Regions from separate parts of the Paenibacillus sp. FSL H8-0034 genome, predicted to be linked through region 1. Evidence: predicted binding sites of a transcription regulator. Region 1 holds the regulator's gene; the other holds the start of a gene.
What was found. Region 1 encodes NrdR, which represses ribonucleotide reductase genes. Its sites were predicted from a motif close to AACACNATATATNGTGTT; they were not measured.
Positions count from the first base shown of each region.

Region 2: the regulator NrdR is predicted to act here: its motif matches at 6,098-6,115, upstream of NST47_RS26465 (adenosylcobalamin-dependent ribonucleoside-diphosphate reductase).

Region 1 is NZ_JBBOBS010000001.1:6,106,257-6,117,028, reverse strand. Features, by position in the region: gene polA (DNA polymerase I) at 1-1,226, shown strand, start outside; gene mutM (DNA-formamidopyrimidine glycosylase) at 1,251-2,111, shown strand; gene NST47_RS27610 (manganese efflux pump) at 2,173-2,997, shown strand; gene coaE (dephospho-CoA kinase) at 3,057-3,653, shown strand; gene NST47_RS27600 (lytic transglycosylase domain-containing protein) at 3,650-4,267, shown strand; gene NST47_RS27595 (alpha/beta-type small acid-soluble spore protein) at 4,309-4,533, opposite strand; gene nrdR (transcriptional regulator NrdR) at 4,657-5,133, shown strand; tRNA gene NST47_RS27585 (tRNA-Ala) at 5,310-5,385, shown strand; gene NST47_RS27580 (Rpn family recombination-promoting nuclease/putative transposase) at 5,654-6,502, opposite strand; gene NST47_RS27575 (MarR family winged helix-turn-helix transcriptional regulator) at 6,693-7,244, shown strand; gene NST47_RS27570 (MFS transporter) at 7,319-8,533, shown strand; gene NST47_RS27565 (DsbA family oxidoreductase) at 8,612-9,550, opposite strand; gene NST47_RS27560 (winged helix-turn-helix transcriptional regulator) at 9,567-9,881, opposite strand; gene NST47_RS27555 (LysR family transcriptional regulator) at 10,176-10,772, shown strand, end outside.
Region 2 is NZ_JBBOBS010000001.1:5,862,276-5,873,047, forward strand. Features, by position in the region: gene NST47_RS26440 (AAA family ATPase) at 1-153, opposite strand, end outside; gene NST47_RS26445 (HAD family hydrolase) at 287-964, opposite strand; gene NST47_RS26450 (nucleoside 2-deoxyribosyltransferase) at 1,230-1,631, opposite strand; gene NST47_RS26455 (alpha/beta fold hydrolase) at 1,650-2,417, opposite strand; gene NST47_RS26460 (hypothetical protein) at 2,841-2,963, opposite strand; gene NST47_RS26465 (adenosylcobalamin-dependent ribonucleoside-diphosphate reductase) at 3,406-6,063, opposite strand; gene dat (D-amino-acid transaminase) at 6,377-7,210, shown strand; gene NST47_RS26475 (lipoate--protein ligase family protein) at 7,305-8,150, opposite strand; gene NST47_RS26480 (DEAD/DEAH box helicase) at 8,306-10,102, shown strand; gene NST47_RS26485 (YqhG family protein) at 10,099-10,772, shown strand, end outside.

The DNA.
Region 1 (10,772 bases):
ATATGGATCAGCTGTTCTACGATCTGGAGCTGCCGCTTGCGAACGTCCTGGCTGCTATGGAGCAAAAAGGTATCCAGGTTGATGTTGAAGGGCTTAAGCAGTACGGTGTGGAGCTTGCTGCACAATTGGACAAGATCATGAAATCGATCTATGAAGCAGCTGGCGGCGAGTTCAACATCAATTCGACCAAGCAGCTTGGGGAGATTTTATTCGAGAAGCTGAATCTGCCTGCTTACAAAAAAACAAAAACCGGCTATTCGACGGATGCTGAGGTGCTGGAAAGGCTGGAGCCTTATCATCCGGTCATCAGCCATATTCTGAACTATAGGTCGCTTGCCAAGCTGCAATCCACCTATGTCGAAGGTTTGTTAAAGGAAATACGTCCGGAAACCGGTAAAGTGCATACGTATTACAGACAGACGATCGCTGCAACTGGCCGTCTAAGCTCACAATTTCCGAATTTGCAAAATATCCCGATCCGTTTGGAGGAGGGACGCAAAATCCGTAAGGTATTCGTCCCATCACAGCCTGGCTGGTCGATTCTGACCGCTGACTACTCGCAGATCGAGCTGCGTGTGCTTGCCCATATCTCACAGGATAAGAATCTGATGGAAGCTTTCCTGAACGATATGGATATTCATACGAAAACCGCGATGGATGTATTCGGTGTCCCTGAATCGGCTGTCGATTCCAATATGCGCAGACAAGCCAAGGCGGTTAATTTTGGGATCGTGTACGGAATCAGCGATTACGGTTTGTCGCAAAATTTGAATATTTCCCGTAAGGATGCCGCTTCGTTCATCGAGCAATATTTTGTCGTATTCCAAGGGGTACGCCGTTTTATGGATGATATCGTGCTGAAGGCCCGTAAGGATGGCTACGTGACCACCCTGCTGCAGCGCCGCCGGTATTTGCCGGAAATCTCTGCTTCCAACTTCAATTTGCGCTCCTTTGCTGAACGTACTGCGATGAATACTCCTATTCAGGGTACCGCGGCTGATGTCATCAAGCTGGCAATGGTCCAGATGGACGAGCGTATGAAGCGTGATGGGCTGGCTAGTCGTATGCTGCTGCAGGTACACGATGAATTGGTATTCGAGGTGCCTGAGAACGAGATCGAAGTGATGCGGACAACCGTAAAGGAAGTTATGGAGGGCGCACTCAAGCTGGACGTTCCGCTCAAAGTGGATGTGGACACAGGCTCCAATTGGTACGAAGCGAAATAATCATATAGGACAGGTGAGGACATCATGCCGGAATTGCCGGAGGTTGAAACCGTCAGACGAACATTAAACGAATTGGTCATCGGTAAACAGATCGATCATGTTAGTGTTCATTTGAATCGAATTATTATCAAGCCTGAAGAAGTCGGCGAGTTCTGCATACAGTTGGCTGGGCAAACGATTCTTAGCGTAGAACGAAGAGGCAAGTTTTTACGTTTTCTGCTGGATGATTACTCTCTTGTATCACACCTTCGTATGGAAGGCAGATACGGATTGTACGATAGCAGCGACCCTTTAGAGCTTCATACGCATGTCGTATTTCATTTTACGGACGGCAGTGAACTGCGCTACAAGGATGTGCGCCAGTTCGGGACGATGCATCTGTTTCCCAAGGGAAGGGAGCTTGAGGAGCAGCCGCTCAAAAAGCTCGGTCTGGAGCCTTTGGAAGAGGCATTCGATCTGGCTGCGTTTCGGGCAAGGATTGCCCATCGTTCCACGAAAATAAAGCCGCTGCTGCTCAATCAGGAATACATCGTCGGAATCGGGAATATATATGTGGATGAATCGCTGCATCTCGCTCGAATTCATCCTGAGCGTGAAGCCAATTCATTGACATCCAAGGAGCTTGCCGCTCTGCACGAAGCCATAGTGAAGACATTGAGTGAAGCTGTCGCCGCGGGCGGCTCATCGATCAAATCGTTTGTGAATGGACAAGGTGAGATCGGTATGTTCCAGCATCAATTCAAGATGTATGGGCGTAAGGGGGAAGCTTGCTATTCCTGCGGACAGCCCATTGAAAAAAGCGTTGTTGCTGGACGGGGTACCCATTATTGTCCACAATGTCAGCCTTTGAAGCCTGCAAGGGGCAAGAAGATAAAGCCTATATAAAAGCTGCACCCTCCATCCCTATCCGCCATATAGTAGGGTAAAATGGTCGGGAGGGAATGCCATGCTTCCTTTTATCTCCTTAATGCTGCTGGCTTTAGCGGTTAGCTTGGATGGCTTTGGCGTAGGTGTGACGTACGGCCTGCGTAAGATTCGGATGCCCTTGGTATCGATTGCTATCATTTCAGGTTGCTCCGGTATTATTATTTATACTTCGATGCAGATTGGTGTCTGGATTAGCTCGTATGTCGATCCGGTTTTTGCAAAAAGCATCGGTGGCATCATCCTGATCGGTATCGGCATGTGGGCATTATATCAGGTGTTGGGAAGTAAACAGGAATCAACAGAAGCAGTACCGGCAGCAATGCCTGCAACGACTCAACCCGCTGCAGTTGCAGAAGAACGCGATGAGGTTGTGTTGTTGGGTGCGAGTTATGGAGAACGTGCTGCTGTTGTAGATGAGACGGGTCATAAGACATCTGTGGTGCAAGACATGGAAACCTCCGCTGGAGTGGTGAACGATCCTCCAGACGTACAGCCAAGCGCCAAGGAAGTATTGTACATCGAGCTTAAACGCTTTGGTTTGGTCATTCAAATTTTGCGAACACCTTCTATGGCGGATATGGATCGATCTGGAAATATTTCTCCTTATGAAGCTTTTCTGCTCGGTATCGCTTTATCCTTGGATGCTTTTGGAGCCGGGATTGGCGCGGCCCTGATCGGCTTTACGCCATGGCTGACCTCAATGGTTATCGCTATGGCAAGCGGGGTGTTTTTGGCGGCAGGCTTGCGGGTTGGTTATAAATATGCCGATTTATCATGGATGCGAAGCTTATCTGTTTTTCCTGGCTTTGTATTGATTGTGATGGGAATTATGAAGCTGTTATAATAAGCAAATGCTTACGAAGTTAGTTTTGCTAAAGCAAAACTCGGAGGAGACTAGCCACCATGAACATAGGGTTAACCGGAGGCATCGCCTGCGGCAAAAGCACCGTTAGCAATATGCTGGTGCAGCGCGGCGCGATGCTGGTTGATGCCGATCGGATCGCGCGAGAAGTTGTAGAGCCTGGAATGCCGGCTCTTGATAAGATAGTGGACCGGTTTGGCAAGGAAATATTATTTCCTGACGGGACATTGAACCGCAAGAAACTGGGAGAAACGGTTTTCGGCAATGCGGAAGCATTAAAGGATCTGCAGAATTTACTGCACCCTTCGATCAGGGCATTAATGCGCGAGCGGATGGAGCAATATGAGAACTTATATCCGGACAAGCTGGTCGTTGCTGACATTCCTTTATTGTATGAATCGGGGCTGGAAGCAGAATATGAAGCCATTATGGTGGTGTACGTTCCCAGAGCCGTTCAGCTTGAACGATTAATGCTGCGCGACGGGATGACCCTGCAGGCAGCGGAGCAGAGATTGCAGGCACAGATGGATATTGAATTGAAAAAGGAAAGGGCTGACATTGTTATCGATAATCAGGGTGACTTGATCCTAACGGAAGGTCAGGTGGACAGGTTCCTCAGGGAAAGGGGGCTGTTATGAGCGTCAGCTTTTGGCGGAGAAAACGGGTATTCGCCCTGCTTTTTTTTACCTTTGTATGTTTTCTTTTTTTGACCAGCAGTTCAGTTAGCAAGATGTTATATCCGATTCGATATCAAACTGAAATTCAAAAAAATGCAGCAGCTTATCAGCTGGACCCGTTTCTGATTGCAGCTATCATTCGGGTAGAATCCAACTATCAGACCCATATTGAATCCAAAAAAGGGGCTTATGGCCTGATGCAGCTCATGCCGGATACATCGGATTGGATAGTCGATACAGCTCGCTTTTCACCTTCATATAAGAATGATCTACATAATCCTGCTGTAAGTATCCAAATGGGCTCATGGTACTTAAATTGGCTGCATAAGCAGTTCAAGGGAAATGCAGTGCTTGCGATAGCCGGCTATAATGCCGGACAAGGGAATGTCAGCCATTGGCTGAATGACGAGCAGTGGGACGGAACTCTGGAAAATGTTGCCTCCATACCCTACGGTGAAACAAGACATTACATTCAGCGGGTTTTGTATTATTATAATAAGTATCATAAGCTGTATGCAGAGGACTGGGGCATTCCGGCTGAAAAACAAAGAAGTATAGGACAAGCCACTAAGTAAAAGTGGCCTCCCATACTTCTTGTTCATCATCAAATCAGTTGTTATTTAAATTGACCAGCAAGCTGTTGTTCTGCGATTTGTACTAATCGGCGTGTAATGTGTCCACCGATTGCACCAGTGTCACGAGTAGCCATGTTACCGTAGTAACCGTCTTGAGGAATGGAGATACCCAATTCCTGAGCTACTTCGTATTTCAGTTGATCCAATGCTTGACCTGCTTGAGGTACTACAAGAACGTTGCTGCTACGAGATTGTCCTGCGCCCATGTGTGTTTCACCTCCTTGTAGTTGGTAAACCTATTATGTGCGTTTCTGCGAACTTCATTACAGGTATTCGTTGCCAATTACATCCTAGCTTTTAATTCCGTTTAACAAGAGGAGCGTTACCCGATGAAATGTCCTTATTGTGACTACCATGGTACCAAAGTGCTTGACTCCCGAGCCGCCAATGAAAATAAATCGATACGACGTCGCAGAGAATGCGAAAAATGCACAAAGCGCTTTACAACCTTCGAAATGATCGAGGAAACGCCGCTTATTGTGATCAAAAAGGATGGCAGTCGCGAAGAGTTCAGCCGTGAAAAGCTGTTGAGAGGCTTGATTCGGGCCTGTGAAAAGCGACCTGTATCGATTGAGCAGCTCGATATGATTGTATCCGAGGTGGAGAAGCAAATCCGCAATACCGCCCACGCGGAGGTCAATAGCCGCGATATTGGAGAGATCATGATGGAACAGCTCTATCCAGTCGATGAGGTCGCTTATATTCGATTTGCGTCCGTGTACCGTCAATTTAAAGATATTAATATGTTTATGAGAGAGCTCACCGAAATTTTGTCTAAAAATCATGTTGGTGACGATACTAAATAGATACAACCATAAGTTGAGAAAAGACTGTTGACAAGCGGAAAGTACCTATGGTATGATCATTTTTGTCGCCAAACGTACTGCGGTTTTAGATCATCCAGAAGCAAAAGCAGGTCATGGATTCTAACCCAAGTACGGACAAACATAATGACTTACCTTTTCCGGAGTATTATCAACTTGGGGTCATAGCTCAGCTGGGAGAGCGCTTCGCTGGCAGCGAAGAGGTCAGGGGTTCGATCCCCCTTGATTCCACCAAAACATGTAAACTCAAACGACAGAGATGTCGTTTTTTTTGTTTTGATTCCACGTGTGTCGACTTGCCAAATCCTTTGGGGCAAAAGTTACGGGGATATGCAGCTCCACAGTATAGATTTGGTGAAATGTTTGGGAGTCGATACTATCATTGATTACACGATCAAATGAAGTATTGAATCGATAACTAAAGTAAAAAATGATCGACTTACCCTTATTCATGGGGCAGGATGATCATTGTTAATGTTGAAAAGTGGACCGTTGATTGCAATTATTGAATAGGCTTTAGTGATTCAACTTCGGCTTCGGATAGTCCACTTGCTTTGACAATGACTGAAACTGCGATTCCCATCGAGAGCATATTTTTAGCAATCTCAATGGCTTTCTTTTGTTCTCCCTGAGCCATCCCTTTTTCAGTAGCCCATTCAATCATGGAAGCTTCGTCATGCAAATACTTCTGCCGTTCCTCATATAAGCGGCGAGCTTCCCGATCCTGGCTTAGAAACTCCAGCGTATCCATCGCCTTCTTCAATGTTGGTTCATTCATCTTCAGCACCTCCCAATTCGATTTGTCAGCACCCTTCAAAAACAACAACCAGTTGATTAACCCCCCTTCGACGGGAACAGATTGATCGTCCAGCTTGGACAGTTCCATAAAATGAATCTCAATATCGTCGCTCAGTTCAAGACCAGTATGATCTTCTTTCAGATGGAACACATTATGATAACGGTTGTTAGAAATAAACGAGTAGTTTAAGATATTAATGGTGACACATTTTTTCAGTTCCTTGTAAGTGTGCCCTTCCTGCAATTGGCTGGAGTAGCGCTTGCTCCAGTAATAAAGCGTACGCTTTTCGATATCGTATTTATTGAAAAGCTGCATCTCGATGTTGATCAATTTGTCCTCTATTGTCTTGGCCCATATGTCGAAAATGGACTGCTTATCGAGTGGGGCATCTTTATCGGTGTATGGATTCAGGAGAACGATCTCTGTCAGCGGGGACTCACCCGACTCGGCGAACGTTCGATTCAAAAAAGCGAGCAGCACATCTTTATTGTCCTCACTGCCAAAAATTCGTTTGAACACGAAATCATTCCGGGGGTCAAGCAAATTCGGCATCTGACCATCAACTCCATTTCTTTTTATTATACCATGGTTTGAGTACGCTTTTGTAGGTAGCTTGTGCTTTAAATAGATGGGCGTGAGAATCTGCTTGTTGCAATTACACTTGCATTATCGAGAAGAATAGGTTAAATTGATTCATAGTTAGTTAATCTAACTAATTTTTTTAGGAGGTGAGTGCGAACCCATGAGCAAAAAAAATAATAAGGAATATACATCTGAACAGCTGCCAAAGTTAGGATCCAAGCCTTATCTCAATCTGATGGACAAAACCGCTTCGAAGGACACGGACCGAAAATCGGCTTATATCGGCTTATTAATGCTTTGGCTTGGGGATAATATTTTGGATGTTATGGACTTGAATTTATCGCAATTTGGCATTACCGAGAGCAAATTTGACTTGCTGCTGCTGCTTACGCTGCATGAGGGTAGGGAGCTTGTCACGCCTTCCGCGCTTGCAGAGAGGTTAGGGATTAGGAGAGCTTCTGTAACGGCTTTGTTGGATTGGCTGGAAAAGAGAAATTGGATTGTTCGCGAGCCAAGTCCCATGGATCGTCGCATGATTCATGTGAGCATTACGCCTGAGGGCCGTGCTATGGTTGATCAAGTATTACCCGCTTTCTGGACTACATGCTCCTCGTTAATTACTGAGATGGATCCGAATGAACGAAAGGTATTCGAAAAGATAGTGATGAAGTTAAATGAGAGTATAGAGAAGCGGCTGGGGGTAGGGAGATAAATTTTTTTGGGTATATAGTTAGATAGTCTTACTATTTTCTTGTGATTGATAAAAGTATATAAAAGAGGTGCTGCATGTCACGATTCATTAAACCATCCGTTGGTTCCCCAAATTATTCAATTATGACAATTATTCTTTGTTGGTCTGGCATGGCGGTCATGTCAAGTCTGTATGTTACCTTGCCACTAATTTCGATGTTCGCTGATATTTTTAATATCACTCTCACTCAAGCTGCAGCGACAGGCAGTGTATTTTCGTTAGGATTTGCGATGGGGTGCCTGATTTATGGAGCGTTATCCGACAAGTATGGCCGCAAGAAAGTGATTTTTATCGGACTTATTGCTTTAACAATGATTTCTTTGCTGCTCGGTATGGTGGATAATTTCGCATGGGTCCTTGTACTTAGAGGATTGCAGGGCGCTGCCGCAGCTACGTTCTCGCCTGTTGCGCTTGCCTATGCCGTAGACATGTTCCCAACTGAAAGGAGGGTGACCACAATCGGTTTTATCAGCACCGGATTTCTGATAGCAGGAATCGTTGGTCAGGTTATCAGCAGTCTGATTAGTCAGCAATATGGTTGGAATGCCGTATTTTATCTGTTAACCATCGTCTATGCCGTGACTACACTTCTGGTACTACGTCTGTTGCCCAAAGATGAGGTTCATCAATCTTACGCCAGCATTTGGTCTCCGCTCAAGCAAATTGGAACCTTATTAACGCAAAAAAACCTTATTTTAAACTATATAGTTGCGTTGGTATTGTTGATGTCATTCGTCAGTATGTACACCGTTTTGGGTAGTTATTTGAGTGGTCCTGATTTTGGACTGAGTACAAATGAAATCCTTTTTGTTCGATCGATCGGTGTTGTGGGTATGCTAATATCTCCATTCGCTGGTAAATTGGCTAAACGGTTTGGAGTTCGCAACGTGTTGCGCGGTGGACTTTGCATAGCTATTGCAGGTCTGGCCTCCTTAGGGCTGTTCCCCAGCTTGCCTCTTGTGATTGGCATGAGTTTGATATTTGTGGCTGGAATTGCGTTGGCTGTCCCGTCTCTGGTTTCACTTATTAGTCAATTGGGCGGCAAATCGCGGGGGATTGCCGTATCGGTTTATACGTTTATCCTGTTTACTGGAACAAGTCTGGGTCCGATTGTATCGATTTATTTAATGAAATGGAGCAGCTACTTGGTTACATTTTTATTGCTGGCGCTCGTTCTTGGTGTCGGTTTGCTGGCAGCTTGTTTTGCTCACAGAGATAAACCGGAAGATACGAATGCTGATCAGAAATAGATCAGGGCAAGGCACGTAGGCTGCGTGTAACCTTGGGTTGTCCCAAAAAAACTCCATTTAAACAAACAACCGATCCTGCTAGGATCGGCTGTTTGCTCTGAAGCTGCCTTCTATATAGTGTTCACCCAGTATTTCGTGGAGTGTGTACGCTTCGGGCAGAAGGTGTTTTTGCAGAAAGGAGTCAAATTGATTGCGCTCAAGATCATACATAATCTCAATCTCTTTTGCGAACAAACAAGTTTCTTTTTCAAGAAGCTGGGCAAGCTTTGGCAACGGTTTGACTTGAAGTGTTTCTGTCGGCAGTACTTGTTCGAGTCCTTTTACATAGTATTCCAGTTGGCGTGCACCGACGATTTTGACGCCTTGATTACTCCCGTTGGTCATAATGATCGTGGGGAACCCGCGTACGCCGAGCGATCTGGCAAGGTCAAAGTCCTGCTCTAACAATTGCTGGGCGGCCGGAAGCTCTGCATGATCCACGATTGTTTCCCCATCAAGACCCATTTGATTTACGATATCAATCAGCACCAGGTTTTCCCCGATGTTCTGATTATGTGCAAAAACAGCTTCTTTTGCCCGGCGCAGAAAAACTGTAGCCAGGTGCTCATTTTGTTGTTGGATCACTTTAAACACTCGGGAAGGAGGATATGAAGAAAGGATTGGATTATGAAGCCATAATGAGCCGTCAATCGGCATACGGGAATGTGCGCCAACTTCTTTCCAGTGACCGGCTACATCGGCTGGACTGCCAATGCCATTCTTGACGTCAGCAAATCCATCCCAACCTTCCAATAAACCACCCATCACCGTATGGAAATTGACATAATGTCCGTATTGCTCCCCAAAACGCCGTAATACGGGCTCAAGCGCCCAGCAATGGGAGCAGATCGGGTCAGTGATATAGTAGAGGTCAACCTTTTTCTTGGACGGCTTAAGATCAATAAATGGTATGGACTCTTCATCTGCAGTACCGCATACGCCTGTTTCTAAATCGCAAATCATCTTATTGTTAGGGATTAGAATCGCCTCTTCCTTACAGATTCTTATATTCTTGTGCCCATTTCTGGACGGATTGTAGTGCAGTTGTGAGAGATCGTCCTTTTTCCGTTAATTCATAAGAAATGATCACATTGGAGCCTGTCGTTACTTTTTTCTCGATTAAGGCATGCTCAACAAGCTCAGTCAATTTCAATGAAAGTGCTCTTGGAGTAATATCAGCAAGATCCCTTTTAATTTCAGAAAAATGTGCCGCTCCATTCGGACAAAGGGAAAGGTAATGTATGATTAGGCCGTTCCATCTCTTACCCAATATCTGAAACGAGTATTCTAAATACGGACAAATGTCGATAACAATCACCACCTTGGTATATATAGTATACTAGATATAATTAGTATATTTCAAGAGTAATGGAAGGAAACAAGCAGATTTGAAGAAAAATCAGTGAACCTTCTTGGACAGGAAATGGCTAAGTCTGCAGCAAAGATGAGCATTCATTCTACCGTTGCGGTCCAAAAGTCAGCAATCTTAACAGTATAATAAAGAAGCCTGGGTACAAGCGCTTCAATGAAATCGATGAATCCTGTACAATTGAATGGCGCGAAGTATGATGTTAACTAATAACAGAAAGATCAGGTGTTGAGAGTGGATTTACTTCAGCTTAAGTATTTTCAAACTGTAGCCAAATATGAGCATTTATCCAGAGCAGCGGAGGAATTAAGAATTGCTCAGCCATCCCTGAGCCAAACGATTTCACGTCTGGAAAAGAGCCTGGGATATCAATTGTTTACGCGCAATGGGCGAAAAATTGAATTAAATGAATGCGGCAAAGCCTATCTTCGAAGAATCGAAAATGTTTTTATGGAGTTAAATGAAGGGCTTAGGGAAATGGAAGAGATTAGCCGGAAAAACAATGAGAAAATCGCAATCGCAGTAACCATTCCAAGCATCCTGCCGGATTTAATAGTCGGATTCAAAAACTTGTATCCTCAGGTCAGATTCAGACAGTATCAGTCATCGTCAGCACTGATGAGCAAGCAGCTGGAAAGTGCTGAGATTGATTTGGGAATTTCAACGGTGGAGCTGATCAGTGAGAATTTGCAATGGATTCCGCTGTTAAGGGAAGAAGTATTGCTGACGGTTCCACCAGGGCATCGTTTGGCGGATCGCACAAGCATCAGACTAGATGAAGTGAAATCCGAGCCATTCATAGCTATGCCAGCCGGTCACGGGTTCAGAGAC
Region 2 (10,772 bases), 240 kb from region 1:
TAACTCACGGAGATTATCGATATCAAAGATATTAAAATTCGGTAATATTTTTCGCAATTCGTTAATAACGTAGGTTTTCCCCGATCCACTAGAACCTGTTACAATAAATAGGGGCACCTTTTGCTTTGATATTGAATTAACTTCACCAACCATTTAATGTTCCACCTTTTATGATAATATACATGCTTATTTTATTCTAAATACATTATCAAACTACAAAAAGAGCCTTTTTAATTATAACTAATTTTATAATTTACATTTATAGTAAATAAAGACCTAATCTTTTTTAGATTAGGTCTACAACATGCAAGGGTTCTGCAATTTGCTGAAATTCATCAGCTTTAGTTCCTCTATTTATAAACCAAGTCGCACGATAAGCCTTAATACCTGCGTTTGTTGCACCCACCAGTTCGTTTGCACCTCCATCACCAATAAATATAGATTCAGAAGGCTCTACTTTGAGTCGATCGCAAGCCAACGTGTAAATTTCTTTGTGTGGCTTAGAACATTTGACTTGGCAAGAAAGTACAAGCTCATCAATATAATTTACCAAAGCGCTATTAAAAAGACCATGAACTTCTTCAGGTGAGCAGTTACTAATTAATCCAATTTGGATATCTCTTCGCTTTAATTCTTCGAGCAGCTTAAGCACATTTGGTTCAATTTGACGATAGAGTAACAGCTTCGTGGATACTCGTTTTTTATTAAGTGAATGAAGGATTTCATCATCGACATCAATATTCAGCGTATCACAAATGTCTTTCAATACCATGAAATAATCTTCGAAGTATCCATTCATCCTTCCTGGTCTTCTGGCAACCCATTCCCGTTCAAATAATTCTTCACTAATCCCTAAAGACGGTCCAGGAGAAACGCTGTCTGGAGTACCAAACTCTATAGTCCTCCCATTTTCCCTTTCTGTTATGAGTGTCTCAAACAAATCAAAGAAAACAGCCTTTACCATCTAGACCCCACTCCCCATCAACTATGTGAATCTATTACTCTATGAAACTTTATCACATATAATAAATTAAATAAAAACAATTTTTCCAACAAAATGCTTTAAATTTGTCCGATGTACAATAAGTCAATATCAGGAGTATTTTCTTTCTTTACTCCTTGTTTGACCAATTCATCACAATGTATGTGTCCTATCTTTAGATCCTTTACCGACTTAAAAGTCGTCTAACTGTAATCCACTCCGAGGGAAAACCACCCAAACAAAATGTTCAGAACCTACTATTCTCATCTTTCTTAGAAATAGTCAATATCAGATCCTCCAACGAACCGATACACTGTTCGACTTCATCTAGATGATAAAATGTACTTGTCGTTCCAATATCGTTGATTTCATGTGTCGGGGAGTATAAGTATATTTTCTTTTTTGATCCTAGAGCTATTCCTAACTCCACATGGCTGCCTTTACCCGCAGGCATCATTACAATTACAACATCTGCATTCAAGACTCCTGCCATTTCCTCATTTCCAATCTCACGGAGTTTCGATATAGAATCCACCTTTGAGTGCGTAGTCCAATCGTAAGTCTGTGTAAACCCACGTGATTTCAAATCCTCTGCAACACCTCGAACATTATTGGCGTTTTTGAAACTGGATGCTATGTAAAATTTCATATGCTGTCCCCAATCAGTTTACTTGGAATTAACTAATATGGGATGCATCTTCAAAAATTGAAGAATCGCATCGTTTACCAATGTCGGATATTCTCTTATCATATGAGGTCTATGGCTTCCGCCCGAAACAACAAAATAGGTTGAACCTTTTACTAAGGAACTCAATAGTTTGATTCTTTCTTCACCAGCAAATTCGTCATATTCCCCTGAAATAAAAAATGCTGGACAAGATATATTGCTCAGTTGTTCTTTAGTAAGTTGGGGGTAAAGACGCCAATCCTTTGCACTTTGCCGCATAAACTCTTGCCAGTTACCTAGATGTGCTTCTTCATGTCGTTCAATCATTTGGTTTATCATATCATATCGCTCATATTTTATAAGACGTTCTGGTTCATAATCATCTGCTCCCTTCGAGTCCGCAAATCCGCTAGTCCCTATAGTCGTAAGTGTCGCTATTCTTTGGCGTTCTTTCACGGCACAGTACAGTGCAACATTTGAACCACAACTATAACCAATAAGATGTGCTTTGGGGATATCCAGAGCATCCATGAAGTGTAAAATATCATCTGCTAACTGAGGTGTACACCACTCAAGGCTTTCGCACCTAGTACGACCATGACCTCTGAAATCCGGAAAATAACAAGTGTAGTTCTTTTGAAAATCCAGCATTTGACTTGCAAAAGCTAAGATTCCCCTTGAAAAATGGCTATGCAAAAATATAATCGGGTCACCAACACCCATTTTTTCATAATACATCTCTAAATCTTTAAGCTGTAAGTATGGCATCCGGCTTAACCTCCCTTAAATGAACAAATTTTTAATTTATGGTAAGCTCATCCTTTCTACAATAAGATCGTATGTTCCTGTATTATAATACCATAATAATCCATCTAAATAATAAATTATTATAGAAAAGTGCCCATAACGTAGTAGTCAGACCATGCCCGCAAGCGCGTTCTGTTTGCTTATTAATCTAAACGTTATCCTGTATCCACGACCGTAACTTCTCCGCATAGAAAGGAGGATGTTCGTCTGGATCGGTCTGATAGCCTTTGGTCAGATAAAGCTGATAAGCTTTATCCCAATTCTTCATAGCTGGACACATCGATGCAAAAACGAGATCGTACGATTTATTTATTACAATTTCTTCAAAAGTTTTTCGGATTATCTCCACTTGTACTGAATAGTTTGCTGCGTTATTTTCTAGCATCATAGCCAAGTCAGGAGAGGTTCGATAGCTGTAATATGTGCTCCTTTCTCGGCAAAAGGAATGTTAGGATCATCATTCCATGCAGACTTCCAATCACCTTGATTAAATAAATTCTTTTTCATAAGACCCTACTTCTAAAATAATTTAATTGTTGATATTAAAGATATTTTATATCTTTATTAAAAGCACAAAAATCTGATGCAGAAGCATCCATACCCATTTTAACAAGCTTAATTAAGATTTTTGGATAAAAATGCAGTTGATAGCCTTTTCGGCAAGTATGTGTACACGAACAGGCTTGGTAGAATAAGAGCAGAATTTGTGGCTTTGAATACTTCAATGTGTCATTCACTTTCATCAATTAAAGATTTTAAGCATCTTTATTATATGCATTTTGCTTGAGGTGAATTAATTGAAAAATTATTTGAGTAATACAAAAAATACCTAGGCTGAGGATAAAAAGCCTAGGTACTTGTATATTTTCATTATTGGCCCATGTGCATAAAAACTTTCCAACGAATTTTGGAATTTCACCCATTCCTGTCACGTTACAAACCTATATATTCAATTACATCTCCCGTACCCGCAGTTGCTGCAATTTTTGCAGCCTTCACTATTAATGAGTGAGGCTGAGCCGCATGATGGACATAGATCCAGCGAGATTGCTGAGTTCCGATTGACTGCATATTGTGCAGTCGTCTCCATAATGACTTCCTGCGTTGCCGTTACATAAGCATCAGCTTCGTTCGGGGTACTTCCGTGCATCTCCAATGCCTGAGCCACTGCATCAGCAATAGATTCCACTCGATTAGGGCCAAAGCCGATTGCACCTGATCCACCTATACCCTTCAAATGCTTCGTTAACAGCTGGACTTTATTCCCATGGTCACCATAACGCAAGAATAGCGAGCAGACTCGTCCAAGAGCCTCCGACATCGCAAATACGTCGGACCCTGCCTTCCCAACGTTCAGGAATACTTCGCTCGGTGAGCCATTCATTTCGTTAATCGTAATGTAAGCCATACCGAATGGAGTGTTGTACTTATAGGTTGCGCCGCGCAGTACCTGCGGACGGCTTTTATACTGTTTATCCACAACCCCACTGCTTGTGGTTGGTGCGTATGCCGCATGGGACTTCTCAACCTCGATAGAACTTCCAGCCGCCACTTTGTCTTTCTCTTGCTGTTTTGATTGGTCTGGTTGCACTTTGTCCGGTTGCGCTTGTTCTACATTTGCTTGGTCTCCCTGCACAATCGCTTCCTTCTCACCTAAGGCCACCTTGCTCTCTTCCTTCTTATCCGTTGAAAGCACCTGCACGTCACGACTTCCATCGCGGTATATCGTTACACCCTTGCAGCCCAAATCAAAGGCAAGCTCATACAGGCGTTTCGTTTCCTCTAGTGTAAAGTCCGCCGGACAATTTGCTGTTTTGGAAATCGAGCTGTCCACCCATTTCTGTATCGCGGCCTGGACCCTGATATGGTCTTCAGCTGACAAATCCATGGAGGTTACAAAATAATCCGGAAGCTCCTCTTCGGTATGAGCATCCTTCCATTCCTGGGCTATCGGCACCAATTGCTTGTCAAACCCAAGCCGGCTTTGCCTGTAGTATTCGAATGCAAAATAAGGCTCAATTCCAGTCGAAGTACCAACCATTGTACCTGTACTTCCTGTTGGGGCCTGCGTAATTACAGTCACGTTGCGCATGCCTTTTTGTTGAATCGCCGTTCCCACCTCGGGATAAACGCTGGTCATCGTCTTCATGAACCCGCTTTGCAGAAAGGGCTCGGCCTCGAAGCGCTCGAAGCTGCCCTTTTCCGCAGCAATGTCGGCTGAAGCCAAATAGGCTTCCTTGGCCATAAAACCGTACAGCTGATCCAGAAACAGCAACGATTCCGGGCTTCCATAACGAATTTGCAGCTTGATCATCAATTCAGCTAATCCCATCGTACCCAGACCTACACGACGTTCTCCCTGCTGATTAATTCGATTTTCTTCAAAATGATAAGGGGTCTTATCGATGACATTGTCGAGGAATCGTGTGGAATGACGCACGACTTTACCCAGTTCAGCCCAATCGACATCCTGCTTCTGCTCATCATAAAACTTGGAAAGATTGATTGCTGACAGATTGCATACACCCCAGGCTGGCAGCCCTTGCTCACCGCATGGATTTGTACAAATGATCGGATTAAAATACCAGCTGTTCGACATCTGGTTGTAATATTCCATGAAAACAACACCTGGCTCTGCCGATTTCCAAGCAGATTCCATGATAGTGTGCCATATTTCACGCGCCTTGACCGTACGCTGCACATGAACCTGCTTACCGAGCTTTTTCCATTTATCCAGATCGCCATTCCAGACGGTATCGTAATCAGGGTCATTCGTGTCCGGGTAAACCAACTGCCAATCCAGATCCTCCTTAACGGCCTTCATAAAACCGTTGCTGACGCATACGGATAGATTGGCGTTCGTAATCTGTCCCATCGTCTGTTTTACCGTAATAAAATCGACTACATCTGGATGCCAATCATTCATCATCAGCATTAAAGCCCCTCTGCGACTGCCTCCCTGCTCGATGAGACCCGTAGCATAACTAAATAATCCTCCCCAGGAGACGGCTCCGCTCGATGATCCGTTGACACCTTTGACGATCGAACGCCGTGGACGCAATGACGACAAATTAATGCCGACACCCCCGCCTCGTGCCATGATTTCAGTCATCTCCGATAACGTAACCATAATGCCGCCCCGGCTGTCATGGGGAGAAGGTATGACATAGCAATTGAACAAGGTAAGCTCATCGCTGGCATCAGCGCCGGCAGCAATACGTCCACCGGGCACTAGCTTCCAATCGTCCAATAAGGCTCTGAATTTCTCGGTCCACTCTGTCTTTTTTTCGGGAGTTGCTTCTACAGAAGCCATTGCCGATGCGAGACGGTCCCACATTTGCTCCGGCGTTTTCTCGATAGTTAAGGTAAGCTTTTCTACAGTCGAATCGACCAGCTCTCCATTACGGAGCTTCACCTTTACCTGGTTGCCGTTCCTGCTAACCACCTCTCCAACTTCCTTAGCTGGAAATTTGGGATCATCCTTGGTCAGAACCAGCACGGTATCACCGACTTGAGTCAGGCTCGTATCCGCATTTTTCAAGGCATAGCGGTCAAGAAAGATTTTTTCACTTAAACCATGGAGTCTGGAGCTTTCGATTTTATTCAAAGTAATAACCTCCCGAGGAATTAGATGCAATTAAAACACAATATGTAGTATGTATGAATCATTATAGTTCACTATATGTAGTTTTTCTAATAGGGTGATGACGAAATACAGCAGTTAGGACAAGATGCGGCGGCTTTTGCTTAATTTTTCTCTTTCTATCGAGGTTTTTCATTCGTTGACTTCTGCCTATCTCCTTGATACCCTATTCATAAGGATAATTCCGGTTATTCCGTTGCGGGAAGCGTTATTTCTAATTTACCATATTACGCCCAGACAATCAAACACATGTTCCCATTTGCTAGGAGGCATTCAATTGTATTTATATCAAGATCAATTTGTACCAAAAACAGAAGTAGCCATCTCGCCCGATGATCGCGGATACTATTTTGGAGATGGAATCTATGAGGTATTCCGCGTCTATAACGGAGAGCTGTTTGAAGCCGAAGGGCATTACCGCAGACTGGAAAAAAGCGCAGCAGATGTCCGTATTTCCCTGCCATACAGCATCAAGGAGCTTCATGAAAAGCTGATCGAGCTCATTCAACTTAACCATCTGCAGGAAGGTACTGTCTACATACAAGTAACACGAGGCAGTGCCCTGCGCTCACATCCTTTTCCGAGTCAACCCGAGCCTGTCCTGATGGCGTTCACCACGGAGATGCAGCGCCCTATGCATAAGATGGATCAAGGGATAACCGCGGTAACTGCTGACGATATTCGCTGGCTTCGCTGTGATCTGAAGACATTGAATCTACTACCCAATGTAATGGCCAAGCAGGATGCTCTGGACCGTGGGGCTGAAGAAGTTATTTGGCATCGGAATGGAACCATTACGGAATGCAGCGCCTCCAACTTCATGCTCATTAAGAATGGAGAGCTGTGGACCCATCCGGCGAACAACCTGATTCTGCATGGAATTACCCGCGATGTCGTCCTGAAGCTGGCCCTACAGCTTCAACTGGTGGTACACGAAACTCCATTCCTATTAGATGAATTAAAGCTCGCAGAGGAAGCTTTTATAACCGGAACCACCGTTGAAATCACCCCTGTGATATCCATAGATAATGTCCATATTGCTCAAGGCTTGCCTGGACCGATCACGCGTCAACTGCAGCAAGCTTTCAGAAAGCACATCGGACTTGCTTAGGATTTTAATAACTTCTAATCTTGTATTTACCCTGAACCTTGTATATTTAAAACAGCTTTTGCTAGAAATAATACAAAAAAACCTCCGAAGCATATTATCTCCGGAGGTTCCATGTTTCATTAGCGTATTTGTCTGCCATTAGCTGCTCGGCCAATGCTATCTCGTAATCCGTTAACCCCTCTTCCACCAGCTCAACTCCCAAGCCTTCGGCCAAACCGATTCGAAAAGCATCCTCCACTTCAGGCAATGCTACAACAGCCCTTCCAAGATCGCGACACAGATCATTGATCGCTACCGCTTTATGTACAAATTGCTGCCGCAGCCGCTCCTGCAATCGCTCGCTTCTGAATAACAGCACCCGAAATAGCTGATCCACATCCATATCCAGCAAAATAGATCCATGCTGCAGCACTACCTGCTTTTGCCTCGTTTGCGCACTGCCTGCAATTTTACGTCCCTCGACAACCAGCTCGTACCAGGATGGAGAATCAAAACAAGCCGCTGACCCCATCGACTCATATTTGCGCTTATCGTCTTCACTTGCCAGCTGTACCATTTCGGCATCCAGCCCCAGCTTGCGAAAGCCAAGCACAAGCCCCTCACTCAGAACCCGGTAGGCCTCAGTCACACTTCGTGGAATTCCCGGATAATTCTCAGCCACAATTATACTATAGGTCAACTCCTGATCATGCAGCACCGCGCGCCCTCCCGTCGGACGTCGAACGAATCCCAAACCTTCCTGCTTTAATTGCTCGAAATTGATTTCCTCGGCTGCCCGTTGGAAATAACCAATCGACAGCGTAGCCGGATCCCAGCCATAGAATCGTACCGTTGGCGGCACCTTACCTTCACTATGAGCCGTCAATATTGCTTCATCCACTGCCATATTATAAGCAGGATGCTGCCTGCCTGATGAAAGAAACCGCCATTGCTTCGTCATATTCCTGCCTCCTCTTGAGCTTTATTTAGTGCTACCCACTATCATAATGCATCCGAACTAGTTATGAAAGTGCTTCTTTTCGTCCATACTACTACGTAATGCTAGCCTTCTACCAAGGTTCTTCCGAACGAGAAGCATGAAAGGAGACACTACCTGTGCAACCATCCGGCCCTAACGAATATATACGTCCCTTTAACGACCATGTCCAGCTGCATTTTGGACGTGACTGGTTTGAAGAACTGCACACGAAAGCGATGCGCAACGGGCCCTGGGATGATTGGACACTGTACCAGCTTGCCTATGAAGCTGAACAGGCCAGCCTGATTTCGAGCTTTGACGAGCTGCAATGCCTTGTGCATATTCAGAATGTGACTCCAATGAGCCATCAAATCGATACCGCCAAAAAAGTGCTGACCGAGATGCGCGGCCGTGCGATTCTTGCCGATGAGGTCGGATTGGGTAAAACCATCGAAGCTGGTCTCATTTTAAAAGAGTATATCATCAGAGGTCTCGTCAAAAAAGTGCTCATTCTGGTACCAGCCTCTCTTGTACTGCAATGGGTTCGTGAGCTGAACCAGAAATTTGCAATCCCTGCGGTTGCCCACAAAAAAGCCTACATGTGGGAGCAGGCCGACATTGTCGTCGCATCGATGGACACCGCCAAACGGGACCCGCATCGGGACATCGTACTCGGTCTCGAATACGACATGCTCATAATTGATGAAGCTCACAAGCTTAAGAACAAAAAGACGACCAATTACCAGTTCGTTACTGAGCTGCGCAAAAAATATTGCCTGCTGCTGACCGCAACTCCCGTGCAAAACGATCTGAAGGAGCTCTACAACCTCATCACCCTGCTGAAGCCAGGTCAATTAGGCGGACAAAGCAGCTTTCAGAGCAATTACGTAGTCGATAAACGCATTCCCAAAAACGAAGATCAGCTTCAGCATGAGCTGTCCAAGGTAATGATTCGCAATCGCCGCAGTGACGGCAATATTCATTTTACAAAGCGAGTTGTCCGGAACCTGACATTAAAGCTGTCACCGCAGGAGCAGGCGCTTTACGAGGGCGTGACTGCATTCGTAAAAGGACGGTTTGAGGATTCAGGTGGCGACTTCAGCAGTGCTTTATCACTGGTAACGCTTCAAAGAGAGGTGTGCAGCAGTCGTGATGCCGTATTCCTTACACTTGTGAACATGTTCAAAAAAACACCTGAGGATTCCCCCGCACGGCCCCGAATTTGGGAGCTGATCGAGCTGATCCGCAGCATCAAGGCAAATACGAAGGCAGAGGCCGTTATCGAGCTCATCAAGGAGATCAACGATAAGGTCATTATTTTCACCGAGTATCGCGCTTCACAGGAATATTTGATGCACTATTTAAAGGAGCACGGTTTCTCTGCAGTGCCTTACAGAGGCGGGATGAATCGCGGCAAAAAGGATTGGATGATGGATCTGTTTCGCAATCGGGCACAGGTGCTTGTCGCTACGGAGGCAGGCGGTGAAGGGATCAATCTGCAGTTTTGCCATAATATGATCAACTTCGATTTGCCATGGAATCCAATGCGGGTTGAGCAGCGAATAGGGCGTGTGCATCGGCTTGGTCAGACACATGATGTGCATATCTACAATTTGGCCACAGAAGGAACGATAGAACAATATATTTTGTCGCTGCTTCATGAAAAAATCAACATGTTCGAGCTCGTAATCGGTGAGCTGGATACGATATTGGAGCGCTTTGACAAAACGCAAACGCTGGAAACCCATCTGGCCAAAATGATATTAACCTCCCGCAGCGATGAGGAGATTCGTCGTAACATAGACGAACTGGGACACTCGATCTCGTCTATTCGTAATGAGACCCTTCAGCAGGTGCAGGATGCAGCTCCGCTTACCTTGATCCTGGATGCCTTAGGACAACCGATCATCCACGACACGGAGGTGCTTCCATGAAACCTGAGCAGATTGAACGGTTCGTTATGCGTTTCCTGCAAGCCGAGAAGTGCGATATTATCGAAAGGCATCCGGCTTATGTCACCGCCAAGCTTTCCCCATCGGCTGATAAGGAGCTTACCTTCCGCCCTTATTATTGGAGCTTTGTGGAGCGAACCGGAGTTGTACCGGAGACCATGACTTGCACCTTTATCTTTGATCCCGATGCCCACAAGGCAGTAACCCAGTCTGTACAACCAACTGCGAATCAACAACCGCAGGCCGTTGCCGGATATGTCACTTCTGGCGGGGTATCCCTACCCGCAACAGCTGCAGAACCATCAACTGGCAGTCCCGTATCGCCACAACCACAGTCACAGCCGGACAGCATCCTTGGGCGATATTTTGGATTTGTCCCCACACAGATCACCGCAAGGATTCCTAAGGATGAGGTCACCTTCGGGAGTCGTCGCTTGCTGCAGCTATTTGATGTTGTCCGCAGTAAAGGTAAATTTGTTCACCTGTATGAGCAGTTCATACCGGATCAACCCAAATCACGTACTACTTCGGCCTATGAGAACTGGCTGCAAGTTAATTTCAAGGTAGAGTTGGCCTGTGATATGAAGCGAAGCGAGATCCATTCACTGGGCATTCATTTGGGTACTGGCGAAATTCGCAGACAATTTCAAGA